DNA from 4 places in the Klebsiella sp. GFKo11 genome. Region 2 is predicted to be linked to each of the others. Evidence: predicted binding sites of a transcription regulator. Region 2 holds the regulator's gene; each other region holds the start of a gene.

Region 1 (3,110 bases), 120 kb from region 2:
TATCGTCGCCCATCTCCAGCAGCCGCATGCGTCGCGCCAGCAGCGCGGCAAAAACCAGCATCAGCAGAATCAGCGGCGCGGAGGGCCAGGTTTTGCCCCAGGTCAGGCCGTTAAGGGAACCGGCATACCATAACCCGGCTGAGAGCGCGGTTTCCAGCGAGGCGCGCAGCAGTAGCCAGGTGTTGAACGCCACCAGCATGGCGCGGATGCCGATGCCGATAATAATCAGGCGAAAGGTCTCAATGCCGTTGCGCCAGGCCAGCAGCCAGACCACCAGCGCGGTGAGGATGCCGCCAGCCATTGCCGCCATGGCGATGGCTGCCAGGTTCTGGCCGAACATAACCATCGCCACCAGCACGCCGCTCCAGGCACCGGTGTTAAAGCCCATGACGTCCGGGCTGCCCAGCGGGTTGCGGGTTAGCGACTGGAAAATCGCCCCGCTGACGCCGAGCGCGGCACCGATCAGCAGCGCCATCAGCACGCGCGGCAGACGCCATTCGGTCACCACCATGGTGACGTTGCGCGGCGCATCGCCAATCAGCGCGGAGATAACTTGCTCAACGCTTAACGGTACCAGGCCGGTGCCGAGCCCCCACAGGGAGACCAGCACGCTGGCGATCACCAGCAGCAGGCAGCTAAAAATCAGGCGGCGAGAAGGGGCAATCACATTCCACCTCCGCGCGGCTGGCGGCGCACCAGCCAGATCAGAACCGGCGCGCCGATAAAGGCGCTGACCACCGATACACGAAGCTCGCCGGGAACCAGCAGGCGGCCAAGCACATCGGCAAACAAGAGCAGGGCAGGGGTGGCCAGCAGGGTGACCGGCAGCGACCAGCGATGATCGGCTCCCACCAGCCAGCGGGCCATATGCGGCATCATCAGGCCGATAAAGGCAATTGGCCCAACGACTGCCGTGGCGCTACCGCACAGGACGGTAATCGCCAGCAGCCCAATCAGTTGAGTACGCGCGACCCGGCTGCCGAGCGCGGTCGCCGTATCGTTGCCGAGACTGAGGCTATTGAGCGCCCGGCTGAGCAGCAGCGAAACGAGACCGGCAATCAACACCGGGATCAGGACGATTTTCAGGGTTTGCAGCGTGCGCACGTCCAGTGAACCCGCTTGCCAGAAGCGCAGCTGATCGTAGACGTCGGGGTTAAGCAGGGCGATACCGCTGGAAAGGCCTTCGAGCACCGCCGCCAGAGCCACGCCCGCGAGGGTCAGGCGCACTGGGCTAAGCTGACCGCCGCCCTGGCTGCCGGTAAAGGCCACCAATAACGATGCGCCGAACGCGCCGCAAAAGGCCATCAGCAGTTGTTCCTGTGGCGAAGAGATACCAAACAGCGCCGCGCCGAGCACGATAGCAAAGCTGGCGCCGGAGTTGACGCCGAGGATCCCCGGGTCGGCCAGCGGGTTGCGGGTCAGGGTTTGCATCAGCGCCCCGGCGAGGCCCAGCGCGGCGCCCGCCAGCAGTCCAGCGAGGGTTCGCGGCAGTCGGGCATCAAGAACGATAGTGCAATCGGCACTTTGGCAGGTACCGGTAAAAGCATCGACGACGACGCTAAACGGCAGGGGCTTCGCGCCAATCAACAGGCTGAGCGCAACGGCGATGGTTAAAACGATCAAAAGACCCGGCACGGCAAAGGCGCGCGCCGTGGTCATGGAAGACGACATGGCTTACATCCCTGACATGATAATGATAGTAATTATCGTTATCGATTCTATTCGGTTATGTTAGCATGTGCACCCATAAAAATGGTATGGAAAATAATAACAAGGCGCTGTCATGAACCGACAATCCCGGCTGCTGAATCTCAGCCTGCTGAAAACTCATCCGGCCTTTCGCGCCGTCTTTATCGCCCGCTTTATCTCAATTCTGTCGCTTGGCCTGCTGGGCGTGGCGATCCCGGTACAAATCCAGATGATGACCCACTCGACCTGGCAGGTTGGGCTGTCGGTCACCTTAACCGGCGCTTCGATGTTTATTGGCCTGATGGTGGGCGGCGTGCTGGCCGACCGTTATGAGCGCAAGCGCTTGATTCTGCTGGCGCGCGGTACCTGCGGGATCGGCTTCGTCGGCCTGTGCCTGAACGCCATGCTGCCGGAGCCGTCGCTAATTGCTATCTATCTGCTGGGGATCTGGGACGGCCTGTTTGCCTCCATTGGCGTGACTGCGCTGCTGGCGGCGACTCCGGCGCTGGTCGGGCGGGAAAACCTGATGCAGGCGGGGGCGATCACCATGTTGACGGTGCGTCTGGGTTCGGTGATTTCGCCGATGATCGGTGGCCTGCTGCTGGCCACCGGCGGGGTAGCCTGGAACTACGGTCTGGCGGCGGCCGGGACCTTTATTACCACTCTGACGCTGCTGCGTTTACCGCAGTTAGCGCCGCCTCCGCAGCCGCGTGAACATCCGCTGAAATCGCTGCTGGCGGGAGTGAAATTCCTCTTTAACAGCCCGCTTATCGGCGGCATCGCGCTGCTCGGCGGTCTGCTGACGATGGCGAGCGCGGTTCGCGTGCTCTATCCGGCGCTGGCCGGAAGCTGGCAGATGTCGACATCGCAGATTGGCCTGCTGTACGCCGCGATCCCTCTGGGGGCGGCGCTGGGGGCGTTGACCAGCGGGCAGCTGGCGCAGACGGCGAAGCCCGGCGTTCTGATGTTGGCAACCACCGTTGGCTCGTTTGTGGCGATTGCGTTATTCAGTCTGATGCCGATGTGGGAACTTGGCGCGCTGTGCCTGGCGGTGTTTGGCTGGCTGAGTGCGATAAGCTCGCTGCTGCAATATACGTTGATTCAGAGCCAAACCCCGGAAAACATGCTTGGTCGTATCAATGGCTTGTGGACGGCGCAGAACGTGACCGGCGATGCGATCGGCGCGGCGCTGCTCGGCGGTCTGGGCGCGATTCTGACGCCGGTGGCTTCGGCGAACGCCAGCGGTTGGGCGCTGGTGATTGTTGGGGTGATCCTGGTTGGATTGTTGCGTGAGCTGCGCCGCTTTCAGCGACCGGAGATGGTCAGCGAAAGTTAAATACGCTGGGCTTTCCCGGAGGCGGCGCGTTGCGCCTGTCCGGGCTACCAAACCTGCAGGCGGCGGCGAACCCGTAGCCCGGTCA
Region 2 (3,110 bases):
CGATATTTATGATGGTACCGCCTGGCTGCAGGCATTGACCTTTGGCTATAAAGTTGCCGATGTTCTCGACCTGCGCCTGGAAGGAACCTGGGTTAAAGCCGATGGTCAGCAGGGCTACTTCCTGCAACGTATGACGCCGACTTACGCCTCATCTAACGGTCGTCTCGATGTCTGGTGGGATAACCGCTCTGACTTCAACGCCAACGGTGAAAAAGCGGTGTTCTTCGGGGCGATGTATGACATGAAGAACTGGAATATGCCGGGTTGGGCCTTCGGCGCGTCCTACGTTTATGCATGGGATGCAAAACCAGGAAAAATGTCTTCTCCTGATGCTTACTACAACCCTGACAAACGTCTGGAAGAGTCAGCCTACAGCCTGGATGCGATGTACACCGTACAGGAAGGACGTGCGAAGGGTACGCTGTTTAAACTGCACTTTACTCAATACGACAACCACTCCGATATCCCAAGCTGGAGCGGCGGCTACGGCAACATCTTCCAGGATGAGCGCGACGTGAAGTTCATGGTTATTGCTCCATTCACCATTTTCTGATGCCAGTGCGGCGGGCATGAGCCTGCCGCAATTTCCCGAGGTCGATTATGAAGAAGCTATTGCTTGTCGCTATTATGGCGGCAGGTCTGGTTGCCTGCACGCAGTCGCCAGCGCCGAAAGAGGATTCAAAGTTAAAAGATGCCTACAGCGCCTGTATTAATACTGCTGAAGGTAACCCAGATAAAGTCGAAGCCTGCCAGAGCGTATTAGACGTTCTGAAGCAAGAGAAGCAGCATCAGCAGTTCGCCACCCAGGAAAGCGTGCGAGTACTGGATTACCAGCAATGTATCCAGGCGCGTAAAACCGGTAACGATCAGGCTGTACAGTCGCGCTGTGACCAGATTTGGAAAGAGATTCGTAGCAACAACACGAAACCCTGATTTTTACTTTTCGTAGCCATAAAAAAAGCCAACCATCAGGTTGGCTTTTTGCTGCTTACGCAACGGGGAATTACTTTTCCACCGCGTCGTGGGCATGTTCATCTTCGCGGCAATCGCCTTCTGCACAGTGACCGTACAGGTACAGGCTGTGGTTGGTGAGGCGAATACCGTGTCGGGAGGCAATCTCACGCTGACGAGCTTCAATTGAGTCATCGCTAAATTCGATCACTTTGCCGCAATCGAGGCAAATCAGGTGATCATGATGATGCTGCTGCGTCAGTTCGAAAACGGATTTACCACCTTCGAAATTATGACGAGTGACGATGCCGGCGTCGTCGAACTGGTTCAGTACGCGGTAGACGGTGGCCAGGCCAATCTCTTCACCCATATCAATCAGGCGTTTATATAAGTCTTCCGCACTGACATGATGGTTATCCGGTTCCTGCAGGACTTCCAGGATTTTTAATCGTGGAAGTGTTACTTTCAGGCCAGCCTTCTTTAATGCGGTATTGTTGTCAGTCATGCGGAATCTGTCCTGTTGCTAAACGATCTACTTCCATCAGCGGAAGTAATACAGAGAATCACCCGATGTAATGCGTCTCATTATAGAACTGCCATGGTGAAATGAAAACTGCAAGCATCGGGCCTTGTATGCTGTCAAAAACGAGGCACTGGCTACAAAGTGCTTCACGTGACCTCGTTAAATCAGAGGACATTGTACAGATATGTGATTAAAAGTTAAAAACTTGTAGCTATAACTTTGATTGCTTTTATCTATTAATTCGGCGAAATCTGACGATAACGCCGTTTAGACTCAGGCATTCTTGATTTCTTCGAGGTGCAGCTCTTCAGAAATCTGTTTTACCCATTTTTCCACGCGTTCGTTAGTCAGTTCTGGCTGACGGTCTTCGTCGATGGCCAGACCCACGAAGTGGTCATCATCTGCCAGACCTTTAGATGCTTCGAAATGATATCCAGCAGTCGGCCAGTGACCAACGATAGTGGCGCCGCGCGGTTCGATGATGTCGCGAATGGTACCCAGCGCATCACAGAAGTATTCAGCGTAGTCTTCCTGATCACCGCAGCCAAACAGCGCGACCAGTTTGCCGTCGAAATCGACTTCTTCCAGCGTCGGGAAGAAATCATCCCAGTCACACTGTGCTTCACCGTAGTACCAGGTTGGAATGCCGAGCAGCAGAATATCGTGAGCTTGCAGATCTTCTTTGCTGCTCTTGGCAATGTCGCGAACATCAGCAACATCTTTACCAAGCTGCTTTTGAATCATTTTTGCAATATTTTCGGTGTTGCCGGTGTCGCTGCCAAAAAAGATGCCGATGATTGCCATGAGTAAAATAACCTCTTGAAACTTAATGATGTGGTAGGGACTTAAATGCCCACAGATAGGGGCAATGATAGCAGAACTAAGAAGGGCGCGGAAACAGCAATCACGCCCGACTGCACACTCTGCTACATGAAAGCTTATTTTTTGAGGGTTTTAGGCTTTATCCTGGCTGCGCAGGGCCGCCAGTTGGTTCATCAGCATCTCTTCAATCAGATCGCTGCGGTTCATGTTGCGGGCTTCGGCCAGCTCATTGAGCGCATCAACCGCATCGGCATTGAGCTTCAGCTCAACGCGCTTCAAACCGCGAACTTTATCGCGCTTGAGCTGATTGCGTTTGTTGATACGCAGCTGTTCGTCGCGTGAAAGCGGATTGGTTTTCGGTCTACCCGGCCGACGCTCGGTTGCGAACAAATCTAATGTCGTACGGTCCGTTTGTTCTTTTGCCATGATTCAGAGTGACTTCGGGGGAAACAAGCTGTCGGGCATAGCCGACGCAGATAGCCCGCCATAATACATCAGGCGAGGGGCTGCGCCAACGACCGCGGGCATTCTGCCGCGCGGTCGGGCAGATTTTAGCCAGTTACGCGGCTATGGAGGTCAAATAACGGCGTATTGCCCGTAAAACGGCCTCTGGTTTTTCTGCATGTACCCAATGTCCGGCTCCGGCAATCACATGGGCCCGCGCCTGGGGGAATTGAGCCAGCAGAGCCTCACGGTAGGCATCGGTTACGTAGGGTGAGTTACCGCCGGGGATAAACTGCGCCGGATGCGGCCAGGCGGGGATGGTTTGCCAGCCGACGATATTGTCATATTGCTCCCACAATACCGGCACGTT
Region 3 (3,110 bases), 110 kb from region 2:
AGCTCGCCAATCAGCAGGGCATAGTTTTCACCATCTTCCGGACCGCACGGGTTACCCGCGCCTTCATGGTTCGGGTATTCCCAGTCGATATCCACTTCGCTGAACATCGGGAACTGTTTGAACAGTTTCACCACGCCTTTGGCGAAGACTTTACGGGATGAATCAGAAGCAGCGGTTTCGTGGAAACCGTTACTCATGGTCCAGCCGCCGATGCTCATGGACAGCGCCAGATCGTGGCCCTGAGCTTTCGCTTTGGTTTGCAGGTCACGCAGGCCGCCGAGCAGGCCTTTGGTGTTCGACTGAGTGACGGTTTTCGGATCGACGTCCCAACCGCTGACATCGTGGCCGACGTTAACGTAGGACTGGAAATCGCCCCACGGGTCGAGGAAGGTCGGCTCATATTGCACTTTACCGCACGACTCTGCGCCTTCGGCAACCACGTCACGCCATAGACCGTCCACTTTATGGAATCCGGTCACGCCGACAAAACCGACAATGATTTTGTCATAGGCTGTCGGGGAAACGTTGGTCAGATCGTAGCCGCGACCGCGGTTATCTTTTGAATCTCCACCCTGCAGACGGCCATCGTACTGAGACCAGTCGGTGTAGTAACCGAAGACTTTTGGTTTAGTGGTAGAGGACTTGTATTGGTTATAAACCGGTTTTGTGACGCGAGCAGAAGTATAGCTATAGTTGCTCACTTCGGTTGCCGGGTTAAAACCATCAGCTGCGTTGCTGGTTTCAGTAAGGGTATCGCCTTTAATCAATTTGCTGGTTGCCACGTTAATTTCCTTTTGCTGTGAATGTTCACCGTGAGTGGTGTGGAGCAGATAATCGGCTAACGGGCTGCCCAGGGCTAATCACAAAACAACACAAAAAACGATGATATTTCGGCTGAGGAAAAAGTGATGGCGATGAGGTGTTTGGGCTGGATATAAATAAGAAAGTGTTTTTATAACAAAGAGATGATGATGCAAATGATGCCTGATGATGTCCCGGCGGCATGCGCCGGGACGATGATGCTAACCAAAGAGCGTTGATAACCGTTGCAGCACCAGCAGGGCGCTGTAGTAATCAAGGCGGAAGGTTTCGGTCCCCAGCGGATAAACGCGTTTTCCTTCGACCGCAGGAAGATGCGACAGCAGCGGGTTGGCGTAAATCGCATCGGCGTCTTTTTGGTCACCGGCGAACAGGAACAGGCTCTTGCCGTTAAGCCCGGCGGCTAAATTCTCCCCACCCAACTGCACAATATCATGGCGTTTCCCCTGGCTCTGGCTGGCATGTAGCCCGGCGGGCAGGTCGGCGAGGGTAAAGCCCAGCTGTTCGAGCATCTGTCCCTGAGCGGATTCTTTGGTCCAGATATTGGCGCTGTGGGCCGCTGCGGTGTAGACCAGCGCGGTGACTGGCTGCGGCGGCAGCTGCATTTTCTCTTTTAGCGCCGCCAGCTTCTTATCAAATTCAGCAATTCTCCCGGCGGCCTGTTTTTCATGACCGGTGATATTCCCCAATTGCGTCAGCAGCGCCTGCCAGCTTTTATCATCGTAGTTAATGATGAGCGTCGGGGCGATGGTGGAAAGCTGATCGTAGAGCGTCATTGCCGAATCACCGCCGGTGGCGCTAATCAGTATCAGGTCCGGCATCTGGGCTGCAACGGCTTCGGCGCTCGGCTCGCCAATATAAAGTCGCGACAATTTGCGTTCTTTCGCCACATCGCTCCACTGACGCAGAAAACCCTGACTATCGGCGACGCGGTTATTGGGCGTGGTGGCCCCGCTGGCTACGACTGGCGCGTCAATTGCCAGTAGCGAGCCGGTTAGCGTTACGCTGGTGGAGACAATGCGCAGCGGCTGGCTTTCCAGCGTATGTGTTCCGCGGCTGTCGGTAATCTGGCGCGGCCAGTCTGCCGCCAGCGCTGAGCTAATTCCTAAAATCGCCAGACCGCTGGCGAAGAGAGTACGGCGGCAAAAAGTGGAGAAATTCACGTATTCGCATCCTGATTAAGTTGTGATAAATGCTTCTCATTTTCAGCTTTGCGCCGCGTGGATGCAAGTCTAAGTAGCACAACATGCTATCTGTACGGTTGACATGTAGAGCAATACCTTTTAGGTTAGCCAACCAAAATATAAATGATAATTATTCGTAATATCTTTATCGTTTTTTGGAGGATGATATGGAAACGTCTTTGGCTGAGGATGTTCGGGAGAAAAAAATGACCCTGTCGCCGGAAAGCTTCTTCTTTATGTCGCCGTACCGCAGTTTCAGAACGTCTGGCTGCTTTAGCCGCTTTTCGCATCCCGCCGCCGATGGCGACAATCTGGCCGGTGATTTCCAGAGCAAGATGGCGGCTGCGTTTAAAGAGGCGCGTGCTGCGGGGATTGCAAAGCCAGTGATGGTTGGCGCTATCCCGTTTGATACCAACGAGCCGTCCGAGCTGTTCATCCCTGAGCGCTGGGAAGACTTTTCTCGCACCGAAAAACAGCAGTCCGCGCGTTATGCATCAAGCCAGACGCCAATGGACGTGGTGCAGCGTCGGGAAATTCCCGAGCAGGACACCTTTATGGCGATGGTTGAGCGCGCAGCGGCCCTGACCGCGACGCCGGAAGTGGACAAAGTTGTCTTGTCGCGCCTGATTGATATCACCACTCGCGAACGGGTTGATAGCGGGGCGCTGCTTGAGCGCCTGATCGCCCAGAACCCGGCCAGCTTTAACTTTCACGTGCCGTTATCAGACGGCGGCGTGCTGCTGGGCGCCAGCCCGGAACTGCTGCTGCGTAAAGAAGGGGCGCATTTTAGCTCGGTGCCGTTGGCCGGTTCGGCCCGCCGTCAGCCGGACGATGTGCTGGATCGCGAAGCGGGGCATAAGCTGCTGGCGTCGGCAAAAGACCGTCATGAGCACGACCTGGTGACTCAGGCGATGAAAGCCGTATTAACGCCGCGCAGCAGCGAACTCTCTCTGCCGGACTTCCCGCAACTGACCACTACGCCAACCCTGTGGCATCTGGCGACGCAGATTCAGGGGACCGCGCTGGCAAAAGAAAACGCCATGTCGCTCGCCTGCCTGCTGCACCCGACGCCAGCGCTGAGCGGTTTCCCGCATCAGGTGGCGAAAC
Region 4 (3,110 bases), 3.1 Mb from region 2:
ATTATCGGCCTGAAGTGGCGCGATTTTCTGCTGCACGCCTTCGACCCGAACCAGGCGAAAACCAGCGGTTTGCGCTGCGGGCTGCTGCATTACGGGCTGCTGTGCATGATTGCGCTGACCATTGTGGCGACGCTAAAAGCGGTGGGGATTATTTTGTCGATTTCGCTGCTGATAGCTCCGGGGGCAATTGCGCTGCTGCTGACGCGGCGGTTTGTCAGCGCCCTGCTGCTGGCGGTGGCGATTGCGGTGAGCTGTTCGCTGGGCGGCGTGTGGTTGTCGTTTTATCTCGACAGCGCCCCGGCACCGACCATCGTAGTGTTGTTTACCCTGTTGTTTATTATCGCGTTTGTCTGTACATCGGTTCGCGATAGTCAAACCCAAGCCGATTCCGGCGAGGCCCCGGGTCGCGGCTAGCGCCTTACCCGGGCTACCTGGCTGGCATTCTTCCCGGAGGCGGCGCGTTGCGCCTGTCCGGGCTACCTCTACCCCAGGACGTAGCCCGGACAGATGCGCAGCATCGCCTCCGGGGAAAAGTCGCTATTTTTTGGGTCGGTATTTTTCCGGTAACTCCGGAACCGGGCGCCTGTCATCAATCAAATGGCGAATGGTCAAAATCGGGTGCCGCCAGAGCATCCGTGGCCCCGCCCAGCGCATAATCTGCTTCATCTCTTCACGTTTAGCTGCCTGGTAGCAGTGCACCGGACACTGCTTGCAGGCGGGTTTTTCTTCACCAAATACGCACTTATCCAAGCGCTTATCGGCGTAGGCGTTAAGCGCCTGATAATGTTCCGCATCTTCATGAGCATCCGGGCAGCGGCGCTGGTAGAGCGTAATCATGCTGCTAATGGTCTTTTTTTCCCGCGCAATACGTTTGCCCGCCATCGCCTGTTCCTCATCGATAAAGATGCGTTAATAATACACCTTTAAAGAGTGCGGCGCAGCCGGTTACCTCCTGAGGATTATGCCGGCTTGTCCACGTGCCCCAGAGGTTTCTCCGGGAAGCAAACGTCGCGAACCCGACGCTTCAGCTCCGCCGCATCGGGGAAACCACCATCCTGCTTGCGCTCCCAAATTTGCACATCGTCAACGGTCACCACGAAGATCCCCCCGGTTCCCGGCACCAGGGTCACTGAGCCAATATCGGTGCTGAAACTATGCAGTAGTTCCTGGGCCATCCAGCTGGCGCGCAGCATCCAGTTGCACTGCGAACAGTAGGTAATGGTAATAGAGGCTTTGTGACTCATCGGTTTCTCGCTGTCAGTAAAAGGATGAATTGTAAACAACTTGCAGATTAATTGAGGAATAAATGATTATTTTGTTGCAAACGATAATACCTATCATTACCATTCACAATCAATAAGCATGGAGTAAAAAACGTCCAGTAACGGAATAACGGGACACACCTGCACTCTGGAAGTAACGCGTGAGCCGATACTAATAATTATCAAGGCGTGGCTACTATGTATAACTCCACTCAATCAACAGCATGGTTCAAGAAAAGCCTGCTGGTGACTTCTTTGCTTGCAGCAATCTATCAGACCTCCGCCGGGGCGGCTGATACCACCAACAATTCATCATCCGACGATAGTTCAGAACAGATGACCGTGACCGCGCCAGCCCCCGTGCTGAAAGCGGGCAGCGAGCATTCCATCAGCGCTCAGGAACTACAGGATAAAGGGGCCAACGACTTTGGCTCCATCATGCGCTACGAACCGTTGATTGGCGCGACTGGCGCCAGCGGCGGTTCCGGCAACGGCAAAAGCGGCTTCGACCGGGGCGGCTATACCGGCTACAACATTCGCGGCATGGAGAGCAACCGCGTCGGTATCGACGTCGACGGCATCGCTCAGCCGAACGCCACCGGGCGCAGCTACGCCAGCCGCGCGGGACTCAATACTTTCGGTATGGGCCGCGACTATATTGACCCGTACATGTACGGCAGCATCGATATTCAGTCCGGGGCCACCTCGACCGAAACCGCCAACAGCTCCATCGGCGGTAACGTCTCCTTCCGTCCTAAATCCGCAGATGACTATCTGCACCCGGGCAAAACCAGCGCCTTCGGCTACCGCAGCGGCTATGATTCCTCGAACCGCAGCTGGCACAACGGCATCACCGTCGCCGGTGGCGACGAAACCCTGCGCGGGATCTTCGTCTACAGCCGCCGTGACGGCCAGGAAACGGAAAATAACAGCGGGACCGTCGATTCATATCCGGCTAACTGGCACTCCGACGCCTTTCTGGCCTCCGGGATCTGGCAGCCGAATGACGAACATAAGCTGACCAGCACCTTCGATTATTACCATAAAACTAATCACACCCATTACGACGCCTGGGACACCAGCGGCAACAGCGTTATCGGCACCTCTAACCAGACCAGCCAGACCCGTCGCTGGGGCCTGAGCCTGAAAGATGACTGGACGCCGATGAACGACTATATCGACAGCGTGTCGACCAAAGTCTACTACCAACACACTGAGTCCCATGACTGGACGTATATGCCGGACAGCATCACCCGCGCGATGCAAACGGTAAGCTCCGACTGCGATACCGATACCTGGGGTATTCAGAGCGCGCTGGCAAAATCCATCGGCCGCCACGACCTGAGCGCCGGCTTTAACGCCAGCACCACCAAAACCCAGCGGCCATTAACTCAGTCGCCAACCCCGAGCGCTTACAGCCTCATTATGCAGCCGGACGCCGACAGCCGAGGCTATATCGTTGCAGGCTTCATGCAGGACAAAATTAACTTTGACCTCGACAGCCATAACTTCGCGGTGATCCCGGGCATTCGCGTGGTGCATCAGTCGACTAAGCCGGAGAATCTCTCCGACCTGGCGAATAACAGCAGCGTGCTGACCGGTTCTGCCGTTTCAAATCTGTATGGTAAGAACTCCGACACCCAGGCGCTGCCGTCGCTGGCCTTCCAGTACGACATCACTCCGCGCCTGATGACCTACCTGCAGTACCAGCGCGGAGCGCAGTTCCCGAACGCCAGCCAGCTGTATGGCTCCTGGAACCTCGGCTCCAGCTATGCTGGCCCCGGACAGTATGCGCTGATCGGCAACACCGATCTGAAAACCGAAACCAGCGATAACTTCGAGTGGGGG

What was found. Region 2 encodes Fur, which represses iron uptake genes when iron is present. Its sites were predicted from a motif close to ATAATAATGAGAACNACTATCAA; they were not measured.
Region 1: a site for Fur is predicted at 1,688-1,710, ahead of fepD (Fe(3+)-siderophore ABC transporter permease). Genes of this name have one in related genera too.
Region 3: a site for Fur is predicted at 2,121-2,143, ahead of fepB (Fe2+-enterobactin ABC transporter substrate-binding protein). Genes of this name have one in related genera too.
Region 4: a site for Fur is predicted at 1,325-1,347, ahead of AC07P6_RS06430 (TonB-dependent receptor domain-containing protein). Genes of this name have one in related genera too.

The regions. Positions count from the first base shown of each region.
Region 1 covers NZ_CM151369.1:4,577,363-4,580,472, reverse strand. The annotation lists gene fepG (iron-enterobactin ABC transporter permease) at 1-667, opposite strand, end outside; gene fepD (Fe(3+)-siderophore ABC transporter permease) at 664-1,671, opposite strand; gene entS (enterobactin transporter EntS) at 1,784-3,025, shown strand.
Region 2 covers NZ_CM151369.1:4,458,571-4,461,680, reverse strand. The annotation lists gene chiP (chitoporin ChiP) at 1-553, shown strand, start outside; gene AC07P6_RS21625 (ChiQ/YbfN family lipoprotein) at 601-933, shown strand; gene fur (ferric iron uptake transcriptional regulator) at 1,004-1,456, opposite strand; gene fldA (flavodoxin FldA) at 1,748-2,278, opposite strand; gene ybfE (LexA regulated protein) at 2,429-2,722, opposite strand; gene ybfF (esterase) at 2,856-3,110, opposite strand, start outside.
Region 3 covers NZ_CM151369.1:4,572,667-4,575,776, reverse strand. The annotation lists gene AC07P6_RS22160 (glycoside hydrolase family 18 protein) at 1-782, opposite strand, end outside; gene fepB (Fe2+-enterobactin ABC transporter substrate-binding protein) at 1,023-1,982, opposite strand; gene entC (isochorismate synthase EntC) at 2,171-3,110, shown strand, end outside.
Region 4 covers NZ_CM151369.1:1,342,429-1,345,538, reverse strand. The annotation lists gene sitD (iron/manganese ABC transporter permease subunit SitD) at 1-414, shown strand, start outside; gene AC07P6_RS06440 (nitrous oxide-stimulated promoter family protein) at 538-882, opposite strand; gene AC07P6_RS06435 (Rdx family protein) at 960-1,244, opposite strand; gene AC07P6_RS06430 (TonB-dependent receptor domain-containing protein) at 1,461-3,110, shown strand, end outside.